DNA from 3 places in the Berryella intestinalis genome. Region 1 is predicted to be linked to each of the others. Evidence: predicted binding sites of a transcription regulator. Region 1 holds the regulator's gene; each other region holds the start of a gene.
What was found. Region 1 encodes HrcA, which represses chaperone genes, less so after heat shock. Its sites were predicted from a motif close to TNTTAGCANNCNNNNNNNNNGNNTGCTAANA; they were not measured.
Positions count from the first base shown of each region.

Region 2: a site for HrcA is predicted at 2,873-2,903, ahead of htpG (molecular chaperone HtpG). Genes of this name have one in related genera too.
Region 3: a site for HrcA is predicted at 3,124-3,154, ahead of JI75_RS05585 (ATP-dependent Clp protease ATP-binding subunit). Genes of this name have one in related genera too.

Region 1 covers NZ_CP009302.1:865,413-870,104, reverse strand. Annotated here, with positions in the region: gene dnaJ (molecular chaperone DnaJ) at 1-1,096, opposite strand, end outside; gene hrcA (heat-inducible transcriptional repressor HrcA) at 1,155-2,168, opposite strand; gene hemW (radical SAM family heme chaperone HemW) at 2,295-3,473, opposite strand; gene dusB (tRNA dihydrouridine synthase DusB) at 3,466-4,464, opposite strand; gene JI75_RS03850 (hypothetical protein) at 4,474-4,671, opposite strand.
Region 2 covers NZ_CP009302.1:417,429-422,120, reverse strand. Annotated here, with positions in the region: gene JI75_RS01700 (hypothetical protein) at 23-220, opposite strand; gene JI75_RS01695 (adenine phosphoribosyltransferase) at 335-865, opposite strand; gene htpG (molecular chaperone HtpG) at 911-2,812, opposite strand; gene JI75_RS01685 (cell wall-binding repeat-containing protein) at 3,140-4,692, opposite strand, start outside.
Region 3 covers NZ_CP009302.1:1,259,030-1,263,721, forward strand. Annotated here, with positions in the region: gene ispD (2-C-methyl-D-erythritol 4-phosphate cytidylyltransferase) at 1-206, opposite strand, end outside; gene JI75_RS05585 (ATP-dependent Clp protease ATP-binding subunit) at 522-3,086, opposite strand; gene JI75_RS05590 (nucleoid-associated protein) at 3,288-4,337, shown strand; gene lysS (lysine--tRNA ligase) at 4,421-4,692, opposite strand, start outside.

The DNA of each region.
Region 1 (4,692 bases):
GGCGCTCGAGCGGGCTGCGCGCGTCCGACACTTCGTCGCCCAGCTCCTGGGCCAGCTGCTCGAGCAGATCGCGCTGCTTTTTGGTTACCTTCTTGGGAATGACCACGTTCACGTGGACGAACAGGTCGCCGCGCGCATCGCTGCGGAAGCGCGGGAGCCCGAATCCCTTGACGCGAACCACCTGGTCGTTCTGGCATCCTTCGGGCACATGGACCGACACCTGCTCATCGGGCATGATCCCGCCCAGCGAGATATCGGCCCCGAGGGCCGCCTGGACCATGCTGACGTTCGCCCGCACATGCAGGTTGTCGCCGTCGCGCTCGAAGAACTCGTGGGGCTGGATGCGGCAGGTGACGATGAGGTCGCCCGACTTGGCTCCGCGCAGACCCGCCTCGCCGAAGCCGCTCACGCGCAGCTGCTGGGCATCGCGGATGCCGGCGGGCACCTCCACCGTCACCCGCTGACGGTCGGGGACGCGGCCCTGGCCGTCGCACTCCGAGCAGGGGTTCTCGATGACGCGGCCCGTCCCGCCGCAGCGCGGGCACGTGGTCGCGGTCTGCATGTCGCCCAGAAACGTCCGCTGGACGGTGACCACGCGGCCGCGGCCCTGGCAGTCGGGGCAGGTGACCTCCTTGCCGTCCTCGCCCAAACCCGAGCACTCGGGGCACGGGGAGAGCCGGTCGTACACGATCTCCTTCTTGACCCCGGTCGCCACTTCCTCGAGCGTCAGGCGCAGCCCCACGCCCATGTCGCGGCCCTCGCGACGGGCGGAGGGGTTCTGCGCTCCCCCGTTGAAAAACGAGCTGAAGATGTCGCCCATGCCGCCGAACAGGTCGTCGAAGTCAACGTAGCCGCCGGCCCCCGACGGGCCGCCCGCAGCGCCGGGAACGGTCCCGAACCGATCGTAGGCCGAGCGCTTGGCCGGGTCGGATAGAACGTCGTATGCCTCGTTCAGCTCCTTGAACTGGTCTTCCGCATCCTCCGATCCGTTCACGTCGGGATGGAGCTTGCGCGCCTTGCTTCGGAACGCCTTCTTGATCTCGCTGTCAGACGCCCCGCGCGCGACACCCAGAACCTCGTACAGATCTTTGGCCATGCTTCGGCATACCTTCTTTCGCTATCGGGCAAAACGAGCCCGCTTCCTTTTTTCGATTCTAGTCTTCGTCAAGCGCCGCGCTCGCGATGCGCACCGCCTTGAGCACGCGCGAGTAGTCCATGCGCGTCGGGCCGATCACCGCCACCACGCCGGCCGAATCCCCGCGTCCGTAGCGGTTCGCCACAACCGAGACGCCGGAAAGCTGCTCGGTGGGGTTCTCGCTGCCGATGCGCACCATCGGGGCGCCCCGCTCGGCATCGGAGGTGGGATCGAGTATCTGGAGGAGCACCGCGTCGTCTTCGAGCACCTGCATGATGGGGATGAGCGCACTCGACTCGCTGAACTCCGGCTTGCGCGCCAGCGAGCTCATGCCGATACGGTGCGCATGCGCGGTGTCGTGCTCGTGCAGGCAGGCTATGATCTCGTCGATGACGAGGCGCACCAGGGGGTTTCCGAAGTAGTGGTTGCTCAGGCCCTCGGCGCTCATCTTCACGTCGCGCGCCGAGCGGCCCGCGAAGAAGTCGTTCAGGATGCGCTGCACCTCCGAGAGCCTCTCGGGCTCCACCGCTTCGGCGAACTCCATCTGGCGGTTGTAGACCTGGGCGTCTTTGGTGACGACCACGACCACGGCCTGGCGATCCGAAAGGGAGATGAGGGTGATCTGCTTCACCGTGGCCGTCCGCGCGAGGGGCGCGACCACGATGGAGAGGCAGTCGGTAAGGCGGGCGAGGGCGTTGGAGGCCGAATCCAGAAGCTCGTCGAGCTCGCTCGCGCTGCTTTTGAGGCGCTCGACCAGCTCGCGATCGTCCTCGCCGTGGCTGATGGCCCCGTTGGCCAAAAGGTTGTCCACGAACGTGCGGTACCCCAGGTCGGTGGGTATGCGCCCGGCCGACGTGTGGGGCTGGGAGATATAGCCGGCGTCCTCGAGGTAGGACAGCTCGTTGCGCACGGTCGCCGGGCTGACCCCCAGGTTGTAGCGCTCGGTCAGCGTGCGCGAGCCGACGGGAAGCGCTTGCGCCACGTACTCCTCGATGAGAACGGCCAGCACGCGCTGGCGCCTATCCGAAAGCATCGATGCCACCTCCCTGATACAACCGCGCGCGAAAACGCGCACCCGATGCCGTCCGCTGTATTCTAGCAGTTAGCCCCACGGTGTGCTAAGAGACGCCTTTCGCGGCACAACCCCACAACCAAAGCGTTACTTCGCCTCTGCGGGGCCCGCCGGTCCGTCGGGAACCTGCGCGCACCCGAGGATGCGTCCGTACAGGTCGTTTCCGCACAGCCACCCCGCGTCGGTCGGCCGCCAGCGACCGTCGGCGCGCTCGACGTACCCCTGCGCCGCAAGCGACTCGAGCTCGCCGCGCAGATGGGGAAAGGCCCCGATCGCACGGGAGACCAGCGCCTCGCTCGGCCCCTGGCTCATCCTCATGCCCAACATGACGTCTTCCACCAGCGCTTCGCGGGCGGATATGCGCTCTTCCACCGCGCCGTCGCGCACGCGGATGCGCTCGCCTTCGTTTTGCAGCATCGATACCGCCGAAGTGCCCAGCCCCAGGTACGGCACGCCCGTCCAGTACGCGCGGTTGTGCCGGCACTCGAAGCCGGGTTTCGCGTAGCTTGCCACTTCGTACCGATGAAAACCAGCTGCGACCAGCAATTCTTCCGCAGTGCGCATATGGTCGGCCTGCGTATCGCCGTCGGGGTCGGGCACCTCCCCCGCCTCGATGGCGCGCGCAAGCGGCGTGCCCTCCTCGACGGACAGCGGATAGACGCTCACGTGGGAAACCCCCGCCTCGATGGCCGCTTCGACGCTGCGGCACAGCGATTCTTCGCCCTGCCCCGGAATGCCGCACATCAGATCGCAGCTGACGTTGTCGAAGCGAAGCCGGGCAGCCCCGATGGCGCACCGGGCCGCCTCGGCGTCGTGCGCGCGGCCGAGCAGAGCCAAAACCCCGTCGTCGAAGCTCTGAACGCCGATCGAGAGGCGGTTCACGCCCATCGCCCAGGCGTCGCACACGATACGGTCGGTGAGGCTCTCGGGGTTCGCCTCCATCGTGACCTCGCACCGATCGGGAGAAAGGTTCATCGACAGCGACAGCGCGTACAGAAGCGACGAGAGATTCGACAGCCCGAGGTGGGTCGGGGTTCCACCGCCGATGTAGACGGTCTCGACCTGCGACAGCTCCCCTGCGCGCGACGCGCGGAACAGCTCCACCACCAGCCGCTCGACGTAAGTGCGCACCGCAGCGTCGTCGCACGCGACCGCCTCGGTCGAAAAGTCGCAGTACGAGCAGCGCTTCTTGCAGAACGGGATGTGGATGTAGAGGGCCCCGAACGGCTCGTGCGAAGCGAGCAGGGACGTCGCGGCCCTAGACATGGCCGCATCGCGCATCGAGCGCGTCGTGGAGTGAAGCCTGCTCGATCATGTCGTCGAGCACCGAGTCGAACTCGGCAAGCGTCGAGCAGCGGGTGAACCGCGCGCGGGCCGCCGAGGCCCCGGGAATGCCCGCGACGTACCACATGGCATGCTTGCGCATCCGCACGATCTGGCCTTCTGCCCGCTCGGCCAAAAGCCGTGCATGGCGCCGCGCCATCTCGATCCGCTCGCGCACCGTAGGGAGGTCGGGAACCTCCCGACCCTCGAGGGCGGCCTTCACCTGGGAGAACACCCAGGGGTTTCCCTGGGCCCCGCGCGCGATCATGATCGAGGCGCACCCGGTGTCCCGAACGAGGGCGCGGGCCGAAGCCGCATCGACCGCGTCCCCGTTGGCGATCACGGGGACCGAAACGGCCCGCCTCACCCGCGCGATCGCCCCGCGATCGGAGCGGCCCCTGTACATCTGGCGCGCGAAGCGGCCGTGAACGACCATCGAAGCCGCGCCGGCGTCCTCCATGCGGCGCGCGAAATCCACGCACGTCTCGACGCCCTCGTCGTATCCGCGCCGGAACTTCACGGCCACCGGGTGCTCGATCGCCGCGCCGACCGCCGACACGATGCGGGCGGCCAGCTCGGGATCGCGCATCAGAGCCGCGCCGTCCCCTTTGCCCGTGATCTTGCGGGCGGGGCACCCCATGTTGATGTCGAGGTAGACCAGTGCTTCTCCCAGCGCGTCTTCCACCCATGCCGCCTGCGCGGCCATGGTGTCGGGCTCGTGGCCGAAGATCTGGACCGCGATGCGGTCCTCCCCTTCTCCCAGCTCTAAGAGCTTGCGCGTCTTCTCGCTCGCGTACGACAGGCCCTTTGCCGACACCATCTCGGTGTACGCGAGGTCGGCCCCCTGCTCCTTGGCCAGAAAGCGGAACACCTCGTCGGAAACGCCCGCCATCGGAGCCAGAAGCACGCGCTGCCTGTCGAAGAAACCCCCCATGGCGAACGCCTACGCAGACGCGAGGGCCGCAAGCGAGGCAAGGGCCAGGCCGACCAGCACCACGATGAGGACGAGCGCCGCGAGGCACCCCGCACCCAGGGCGACCTTCATGCCGCCGCCCATGCCCGACGAGGCCTCCTCGCGGGCGGCCTTCTTCTCGTCGAACGCATCGTCAAGCCAGCTTGTCTCCTCGTCGCTTCTTCCCATCGGGGCACCTTTCGAACCGCA
Region 2 (4,692 bases), 450 kb from region 1:
GCGGCGAAAACCGCCGTGAAACCTATTTTGAGCCGCTATCGTTCGGCGCCGCGGAGGCATCTGCAGAAAGCGCGGCGGGCAGCGGAGAAGACCCGTCAAGGCTCCTCATCGCATCGCGCACCCCGTCGCGCACGGCTCTCCTGACGACGAAGTAGAGAAGCAGGGCGCCGGCCACCACCGGAACAAGGTAGAACATGAAAAGGAAGACCTCGACTTGCATACCCGACCTCGCTTTCATCTGAAGCGGTCAGCGGCCTGCGACGACCTCTCCTCACCCGCCGCGTATACGACAAGTATAACAATGTAGGAATGTGACAAGGGGACTGTCCCCTTGTCACATTATCGTGACGAGGGAGTGGATCTCGGCATCGGTTGCCTGGGAGATGACCCCGCGGGGGTCGAGGAAGGCGAGCTCCAAAAGAAAGCCCATCCCCACCACTTCCGCACCGGCTGCCTCCACCAGCTTGACCTGCGCGATAGCGGTTCCGCCCGTCGCAGCCAGGTCGTCGATAAGCAGAACTTTATCGCCCGGCACCAATGCGTCAACGTGCATCTCCAGGCTGTTCGTCCCGTACTCGAGGGCGTATTCCTGCGAACGCACTTCGCGGGGAAGCTTGCCCGGCTTGCGCGCGGGCACGAAGCCGGCCCCCAGCTTGAAGGCCACGGGCGCCCCCACCATGAAGCCGCGCGCCTCGGCACCCACGACCTTGGTGACGCCCTTGTCGGAAAAGCGGTCTGCCAAATCGTTCACCAGGGCGTTGAACCCTTCCGGATCGGCCAGGAGGGGCGTGATGTCCTTGAACACCACGCCCGGCTCGGGATAATCGGGGATGCTTGCGATGAGGCTCTCGTAATCGAATGCCATGATGCTCCTTCGCACCGAAACAGATCGGCGCCCTCTCGTGAAATGCTACATCAGCTCGCTGATCTGCTCGGCGAAGGCCATCGGGTCCTCGATGGGCATGCCTTCGATCAGCAAAGCCTGATTGTACAGCAAATCAGTGTAGAGCCGCAGCTTCTTATCGTCGCCCGCATCGTGGGCAGCCTTCAGAACCCCGAAAACGCGATGGCCGGCGTTCAGCTCCAGCACGCGCTCCGATTTGGCGCCCTGCCCATCCGGCATGCGCGATAGCAGCTTCTCCATCTCGAGCGATATGGGACCGGCCGTGGTAAGCGCGGCGGGAACGTCGGTCAGGCGCGTGGAAACCACCACCTTGCTCACCGACTCGCCCAGCATGTCCCGCATCTTCTCGAACATGCCCTCGTTGGCCTTGCTGGCCTCTTCGGCCGCAGCCTTCTCCTCATCGGTAGCCAGATCGAGATCGGCGCCGGCCACGTTGGCGATCTCCCGGTCGTCGAAACGGCCCAGGGCCTGGAAGCAGAACTCGTCGACGTCCTCGGTGCACAGCAGCACGTCGAAGCCCTTCGCACGGGCCGCCTTCACCATGGGAAGCTTGTCCAGGTGGGCAAGCGATTCGCCGCAGGCGTAGTAGATGGCGCCCTGGCCCTCGGGCATCGCCTCGACGTACTCCGCCAGCGTGACCATGCACTTCTTGGATGCCGAGTAGAACATCAAAAGCCCGGACAGCTCGTCGGACTTCGCCCCGTAGCTGGTGTAGATGCCGAACTTCAGCGCACGCCCGAAATGCTCGAAGAACGCCTCGTAGTCCTCTCGGTCGTTGTCGCGCATCTTCTCCAGCTCGGCCGTGATCTTCTTCTCCACCTTGTTGGCGATGGCGCGCAGCTGGCTGTTGTGCTGCAGCGTCTCGCGCGAGATGTTCAGCGTGAGGTCGGACGAATCCACCACGCCGCGCACGAACATGTAATGGTCGGGAAGCAGCTCGGCGCACTTGTTCATGATCAGCACGTTGGAGCTGTACAGCGCGAGGCCCTTCTCGTAATCGCGCGAGTACAGATCGAACGGCGGGCGCTTCGGGACGAACAGCAGCGCGTCGTAGGACAGCGCCCCTTCGGCATGAACGCTGATGGTGCGGGCCGGCTCGGTGAAGTCATGGAAGTCCGACTTGTAGAACTCGTCGTAGTCCTCCTGCGTCACGTCGGACTTGCGGCGCTTCCAAATGGGAACCATCGAGTTCACGGTCTCGACATCGGTGTAGTCCTCGTATTGCTGGACGTAATCTTCGCCCGCATCTTCGGGCTTGGGGATGGGACGGCGCTTGGTGACCGTCATCTTGATGGGATAACGCACGTAGTTGCTGTAACGGCGGATGAGGTCTTTCAGGCCCCATTCGGAAAGATAGGCGTCGTAATCCTCTTCCTCGGTGCTGTCCTTCAGCGTCATGATGACGTCGGTGCCGTGCGTCGCGCGCTCGGCAGGCGAGATGGTGTAGCCCTCGATGCCGTTGCTGGACCAGCAGCTGGCCTCGTCCGACCCGTACGCGCGCGAAACCACGCGGACGCTTTTGGCCACCATGAACGACGAGTAGAACCCGACACCGAACTGGCCGATGATGTCGGCTTCAGTGGAAGCGGCCACCTCGGGATCGCCCTTGAACTGCTCGGATCCGGAGTGCGCGATGGTGCCCAGGAACTTCTCCAGCTCGTCGGCCGTCATGCCGATGCCGTTGTCGGAAACGGTGATCGTGCGGGCCTCCTTGTCGAAGGACACCTCGATGGCCAGTTCGCTGCGGTCGATGACAACCGCGTCGTCGGTGAGGCTCTTGAAGTACAGCTTGTCGACCGCATCCGACGCGTTCGAGATGAGTTCGCGCAGGAATATCTCACGGTTCGTGTAGATGGAGTTGATCATAAGGTCGAGAAGCTTCTTGCTCTCGGTTTTGAATTTGCGCATGCCGATCCGTCCTTTCATCGCCCTGCGGCGGGACCTCGAACGTCCGCCGCGAAACGCCGCGCTTAGCAGTCGTGGCTTTAGAGTGCCAGACAGATTTTAACGCGGGCCACTGGGCTGTCAAGGAACCTTGGGTATGGAAAGGCCGCACGGTAACCGAACGGTCGACGGAGGGTTCGCGCTGTGCAGAACCGGTGGAGCCCCGTTCGCGGCGATGTGAGAAAGCGGGGCGCAAACGCAAAAGGGCTCGGGAGCGAGCCGAAACCCGCTCCCGAGCCCTCGGTGCTGCAATGCACCTTCGAAAGGCGCCGTCCCAGCGCCCGAACGAACCTATCGGCCGAGCTGGGCCGCCTTCTTCGCAGCGTCCATCGTAGCCTGGGGAACGGCCGCGGTCCCCCCGAACACGAACCCCTGCGAGGACTCGCCCGCATGGCCCGCGATCACCGAGTCGATCACGTGGGAGTCGTAGCTGAACGCGTACCCGTCGGCGGTGGGCCCGTCATGCGGCACGAGCAGCATCACGCCGCCCGCCTTGCCGATAAGGGCCGCGCCGGTAAGCGCATCCCAGTACCCGTTACCATCCGCCAAGCCCACGGTGTCGGCCGCACCGGGCACCGTCTCGATCTGCTTCTGCGCGATCGCGGCGGAGGTCTTCCAGGCATCCTGGCCGGCCAACCGCTGGACGGAACCCGCCGGTACGCCGCCCGAAGACGTCAGGGCGCTTTGCGTCCCCTCGGTGATGGCGGCGGTTCCGCCGACGATGATCGCATCGGTGTAGCCCGCGGCCTTGATGTCGGCCAGCGCCGCTTCGCCCAGGTTGCCCGATGCATCCGTCAGATACACCGGCATGATCGAAGCGTATGCCCAAGGAGACACGGACAGGGCGTCGTAGAATCCGGCGGACGTGGCGATCACGCAGGTCTTGGCTGCAGAGTCCTTGCGCACCTGCTGGGCGATCTTCACCGCCGTCTGCTGGGCGTCGTCGCCGAACAGACGGACGGGGGCGTTGACTCCGGGGATGGCGTCAACCGCGCGCACCACGTCGTCGGACACCGCCGCCGGGCCGCCGCACACGTACACGTTCTTCGCGCCCAAGCGCTCGATCTCGGACTTCGTCTCCGCGGTCAGCGACGAGCCGTCCGTGATGAGGACCGGGCAGCGATGCGCGCCCGCCAGAGCGGCGGCGGACAGGGCGTCCCAGTACCCGCCCGACGTGGCCAGGACAACCGTGTCGCAGGACTTGTCCGCCCAGCCGGCCGAGCTGGACGTGATGGCCTTCATCGTGCCGAACGCGTCATCGCCCGAAAGGCGGTTCCAATTCGTGTCCGAAACGGGAGCCAGGTTCGACAGATCGATCGCCACCTTCTTCGAGGCGAGGTTGCTCACCTCTCCCACCGTCTCGCTGAACAGGTACAGCTTGTCTTTCGACGCGTCGAAGCCCGCGGGAAGGTCGAAAGCGGCCTTGCCCTTCGCCGCAGCCCTCGCCGCGACCGTCCCGTATCCCGAAACGACCGTCTTCGAGCCGTCCGTGCGCTCGATCAGCGCGGAAACCTGGCTGCCCTCGGTTGCTCCGGACGTGTACTCGACAACGACCCGGTTTCCGTTCTTGGACACCGCCTTCGCATCGAACGCGCGCGAGGAGTCCAGAAGCGTGAGCTTCCACACGTTCTCGTCGGTGGCGCGAGGCGCCTGGATCCCTGCGGGGATATCGGAACCCGCCGGGGTGGTGAGCAGCACGTTCGCCTCGTTCAAGCGCAGGACCGGGGACGATCCGAGGCTGCCGATGTAGCCGGGAAGCTCCATGGCCGACCCCCACACATCCATCAGGCCGGCCACGGTGACCAGCTGGATGCCCAGGTTACCGGGCGTGCGCGTGAACTGCG
Region 3 (4,692 bases), 390 kb from region 1:
TCGACCAGCTGCTTTCCGCCTATCTGGCCGAAGCGCTCCCCCGTTCCCCCCGCCAAGATGATCGCGGCGGTTCGGGGGTTTTTGTCCATTTTCCCCTCGAGACCGGACATGGCCTCGGTGAACAGGTCGCTTCTCAGACCTGAGGAAACGATGTGCGGCTCGCGGAGACCCTGCGGCGCATAAACCGGATCGACCGTGTTCGCCATACCAGCCCCTTTTTCTCACACGCCGGAACCGACCGCGCACGGCCGGCATCCAGCGAAAACGACGTTTGATAGAGATTATCTCACAACACCGGTCGGTGACGGCGCTTCCGGCGGACATGGCGAATCATGGCCACCCGCATCGCGCAGCGCAGGCTAAAGCCATGAATCGAAAGACGGAGGCCGAGAGCTTCCCGCCCCCGGTCTCCGTACTGAAAACCGCTGCTCAGCGCACCATCCGTTCGAGGTATCGGCCTGCAAGCGGAAGCTTTCCCGCCTCCATGCGCGCCGACCCCGCGTCGAAGCGCCTCATATTGCCTAGTCAGCCGCACCGCCGGAGAGCAGGCCGCCCGAAGGGACGCTCGCGTTGCCCAGGTTGTAGCCCTTGAGCAGCGTCTCTGCCTCCCGCGCGATGCTGTCGCGCTTCCGAGGGGCGGGAATCTCGCCGGTACCGCGCGCAAAGACCAGCTCTCCGCCCTCGGCATCGACCTCCACGATATCGCCCGGAGCCCAGACGCCTTCGAGGATCTCCTCGGAAAGACGGTCTTCCAGCATGCGCTGGATGGCGCGGCGCAAGGGACGCGCCCCGAACGTCTTGTCGGTACCCTCCTTGGCGATGAGCCTGCACGCCTCGTCGCTGAGGTTGACGGACATCCCCTGCGCGATCATGCGCTCGCGCAGATCGTCGATCATGAGGCGGACGATGCGGACGATCTGGTCTTCGGTAAGCGACTTGAAGACGATGATCTCGTCCAGACGGTTCAGGAATTCGGGTCTGAACAGCTTCTTGAGCTCGCTCATAACGCGGCCTTGGATCTCCTTGTCCGACAAGCCGGCCCCCGCGTCGGCGCTGAAGCCGAGCGTTTGCGTGGAGGCGATCTCGCGCGCGCCCACGTTCGACGTCATGATGATGACGGTGTTGCGGAAATCGACCGTGCGCCCCTGCCCGTCGGTCAGGCGACCCTCTTCGAGGATCTGGAGCAGGATGTTGAACACGTCGGGATGGGCCTTCTCGATCTCGTCGAACAGCAGCACCGAATAGGGCCTCTGGCGAACCGCCGTGGTGAGCTGGCCGCCCTCGTCGTAGCCGACGTAACCGGGGGGCGAGCCGACCAGGCGCGACACCGTATGCTTCTCCATGTACTCGGACATATCGAAGCTCAGCAGCGCCTCTTCGCTGTTGAACAGGAACTCGGCGAGCGTCTTGGCGAGCTCGGTCTTGCCCACGCCCGACGGGCCCAGGAAGATGAACGAGCCGCTGGGGCGCTTGGGGTCCTTCAGGCCCGCGCGGCTGCGGCGGATGGCCTTGGACAGCGCCGTAACGGCCTCGTCCTGGCCGATGACGCGTTCGTGCAGCACCGACTCCATGCGCAGGAGCTTCTCGGTCTCGGCTTCCGTGAGGTTCGACACGGGCACGCCGGTGGATTGGGAGACGATGTCGGCGATGTCTTCGACCGTAACCTCCTGCACGGTTTTGGAGGACTCGTCCTCCCACCTCTGCCGCGCTTCGTCGCGCTTCTGCTTGAGCTGGCCCTCTTCATCGCGCAGGCGCGCCGCCTCCTCGAAATCCTGGGCGGCGATCGCCTCTTCCTTGCGCGCCTTGACCGAGCGCAGCTCCTCGTCCAGCTCGTGCAGCTCGGGGGGAAGCGTCATGTTGCGGATGCGCATGCGCGCGCCGGCCTCGTCGAGCACGTCGATGGCCTTGTCGGGAAGGAAGCGGTCCTGGATGTAGCGGTTCGACAGCTTGACCGCCGCATGGAGCGACTCGTCGGTGAAGTGCACGCGGTGATGGGCCTCGTAGCGGTCGCGCAGCCCCTCCATGATGCGGATGGCCTGCTCTTCGTTGGGCTCGCCCACCGTAAGCGGCTGGAATCGGCGGTTGAGGGCCGAGTCCTTCTCGAAGTGCTTGCGGTACTCGTCGATGGTGGTGGCGCCGATCACCTGGATCTCGCCGCGGGACAGGGGCGGCTTGAGGATGGCTGCGGCGTCGATGGACCCTTCGGCCGAACCCGCTCCGATGAGCGTGTGGATCTCGTCGATGAACAGGATGATGTCGCCCGCATCGGCGACCTCGCGCACGACCTTCTTCAAACGGTCCTCGAACTCGCCACGGTACTTCGACCCCGCCACGAGCGCAGAGAGGTCGAGCGTCACCACGCGCTTGTCCCGCAGGATATCGGGCACCTGGTTCGATACGATGAGCTGCGCCAAGCCCTCGACTGCGGCGGTTTTGCCCACGCCGGGCTCGCCGATCAGCAGCGGGTTGTTCTTCTGGCGCCGCGAGAGCGTCTGCATGATGCGCTCGATCTCGCCGGCGCGCCCGATGACCGGGTCGAGCTTTCCCTCGCGCGCCTTCTTGGTGAGGTCGGTGCCGAACTCCTTCAACGGGGAATCGCCCTTCTGGGGATCTTGCACGAAGGGGTTGCGCCCGGCATACACCGGGCTTTGGCCCACCAGGTCGTTCAGGGCGCCGCGGATGTCGTCGCCCGAAACGTTCAGGCGGGACAGCACGCTGAGCGCCGTGCCCTCTCCCTCGCGCACGATGCCCAGCAGCAGGTGCTCGGTGGAGATGTAGCTCTGACCCATCTGCATGGCCTCGCGCAGCGCGTTTTCGAGGACCCGCTTGACGCGCGGCGTGAACGAGAGGTGCCCGGACACGTCGGCGTCGGCGTCGATGGTGACTACCTGGCGAATGCCCTGGACCACCGCCTCGTGCTGAACGTTGAGCCTCTGGAGCGCCTGGGCGGCCAGGCCGTCTTTTTCCTGTATGAGCCCCAAAAGAAGGTGCTCGGTGCCCACGTAGGGCTGGTGAAGGACGCGCGCCTCGTCCTGAGCGAGGACGAGGACCTTGCGCGCCTTGTCCGTGAATTTCTCGAATGACACAGGCAACCTGCCTTTCTGTCGTTTCAGGTTTCTGCAATCCTAGCACTCTTCATTTTTGAGTGCCAATTCGACACCTTCCCGACACCAGAGAACAAGGCAAAACCACAGCGCCGCGGTGGGGCGGCAAGCCGCCGTTGCGTGCTATGCTTGTCCGCTCAGAGCCGCATTCCGTCATCGCCTTCAAAAGGAGAGCCGTCCGCTATGAAGATCAACCACGCGATCATCCACGTATTCGACTTCGATTCCGCCGTCAACGTGATCGCGCGCGAGGAAATCGACCTCGAGGGGAAAACCGCGCGCAGCTTCATCGAAAAGCATATGAGAAAGGCGCTGGGAAGCATCGACAACCAGCACGGGACCTTCTACGAGGACAGCGCGTTTTCAGACGAGCTGCAAGGCTATGCGAACGGCCAGCGCGGCTTCGTGGAGCTATCCGCCCAGATAGCGGACTTCCTGGGAACGGAGCTTGGGAACGCGGCCAGCCCCGCCTCGACCGACCTGCTGGTGGCCGACTTCGAAGAGGAGCCCGACCAGCCCGCCGCCGATGCGAGCGAGGCCGAGGCGGCGGCCGCGTTCAGCGGGCGTGCGCGGCGCTTCTTCGGCATCTTCCTCTTCGAGATCAAGCAGGCCTACATGCACGAGGTGGGAGGCGGCGGGCGCACCGACATCGCGCGGCGCTACGCGATCCTTCCCAACCCTTCGCAGAAAGTGCAGTCATACGCCCTGATCGACCTGCGAAGCGGCAAGATCGAGATCTCGGACAGGAAGCGCCGGATCGCCGGAGAGGACCGCTGGCTTCTGGCCGACGGCCTTTTGCAGTGCTCGACCGCGGCATCGGGAAGGGAAACCTTCTCCCAGGTGACCGAAACGGTCGAGGCGGTGGCGAAAGAGTACGGCTCGAACGCCGCGCTCGCCGTGTCGAAGGCGAAGGCCTGCGTGCAGGAAGGGTCCGGCGATGGCGACGGGTTCGACCTCGACAAGCTGGGTGAGGAGGCGTTCGGCGACAACGCCGAGATGAAGCGCCGTTTCAGGGAAGCGGCCGAGGAGGGCAACCTGCCCGCGCGCATCGACCTGGGAAGGGATACGGCGCGCCGCGTCGCCAAGACCCACAAGATCCGCACCGACACCGGCATCGAGATCTCGTTTCCCGCCGAATACAGCCGCAACTCGGACTTCATCGAGTTCAGCAGCGAACCGAACGGCCTGATCTCGATCGAAGTGAAGAACATCTCGAACATCGAGAACCGGTAGCGCGGAAAAACCGCCTTCCCGCAGCTTTTCAAACCCGGGTCGGCCGCCCGATCGGCGAGGCGGCCGACCCGTCGTCGGGCAATTTAGAGCGCTTCGTTCCTCATATGGGGGAACAGCAGCACGTCGCGGATGGATTCCGAGTCGGTGAGCAGCATGACCAAACGGTCGATGCCGATGCCGACGCCGCCTGCGGGCGGCATCCCGTACTCGAGGGCGCGGATGTAGTCCGCGTCGTAGCCCATGGCCTCGTCGTCTCCCAGATCCTTCGCCTCCACCTGGGCGCGGAACCGCTCGGCCTGGTCGATCGGGTCGTTCAGCTCGTTGAAGGCGTTGGCGTACTCGTGACCGCAGATGA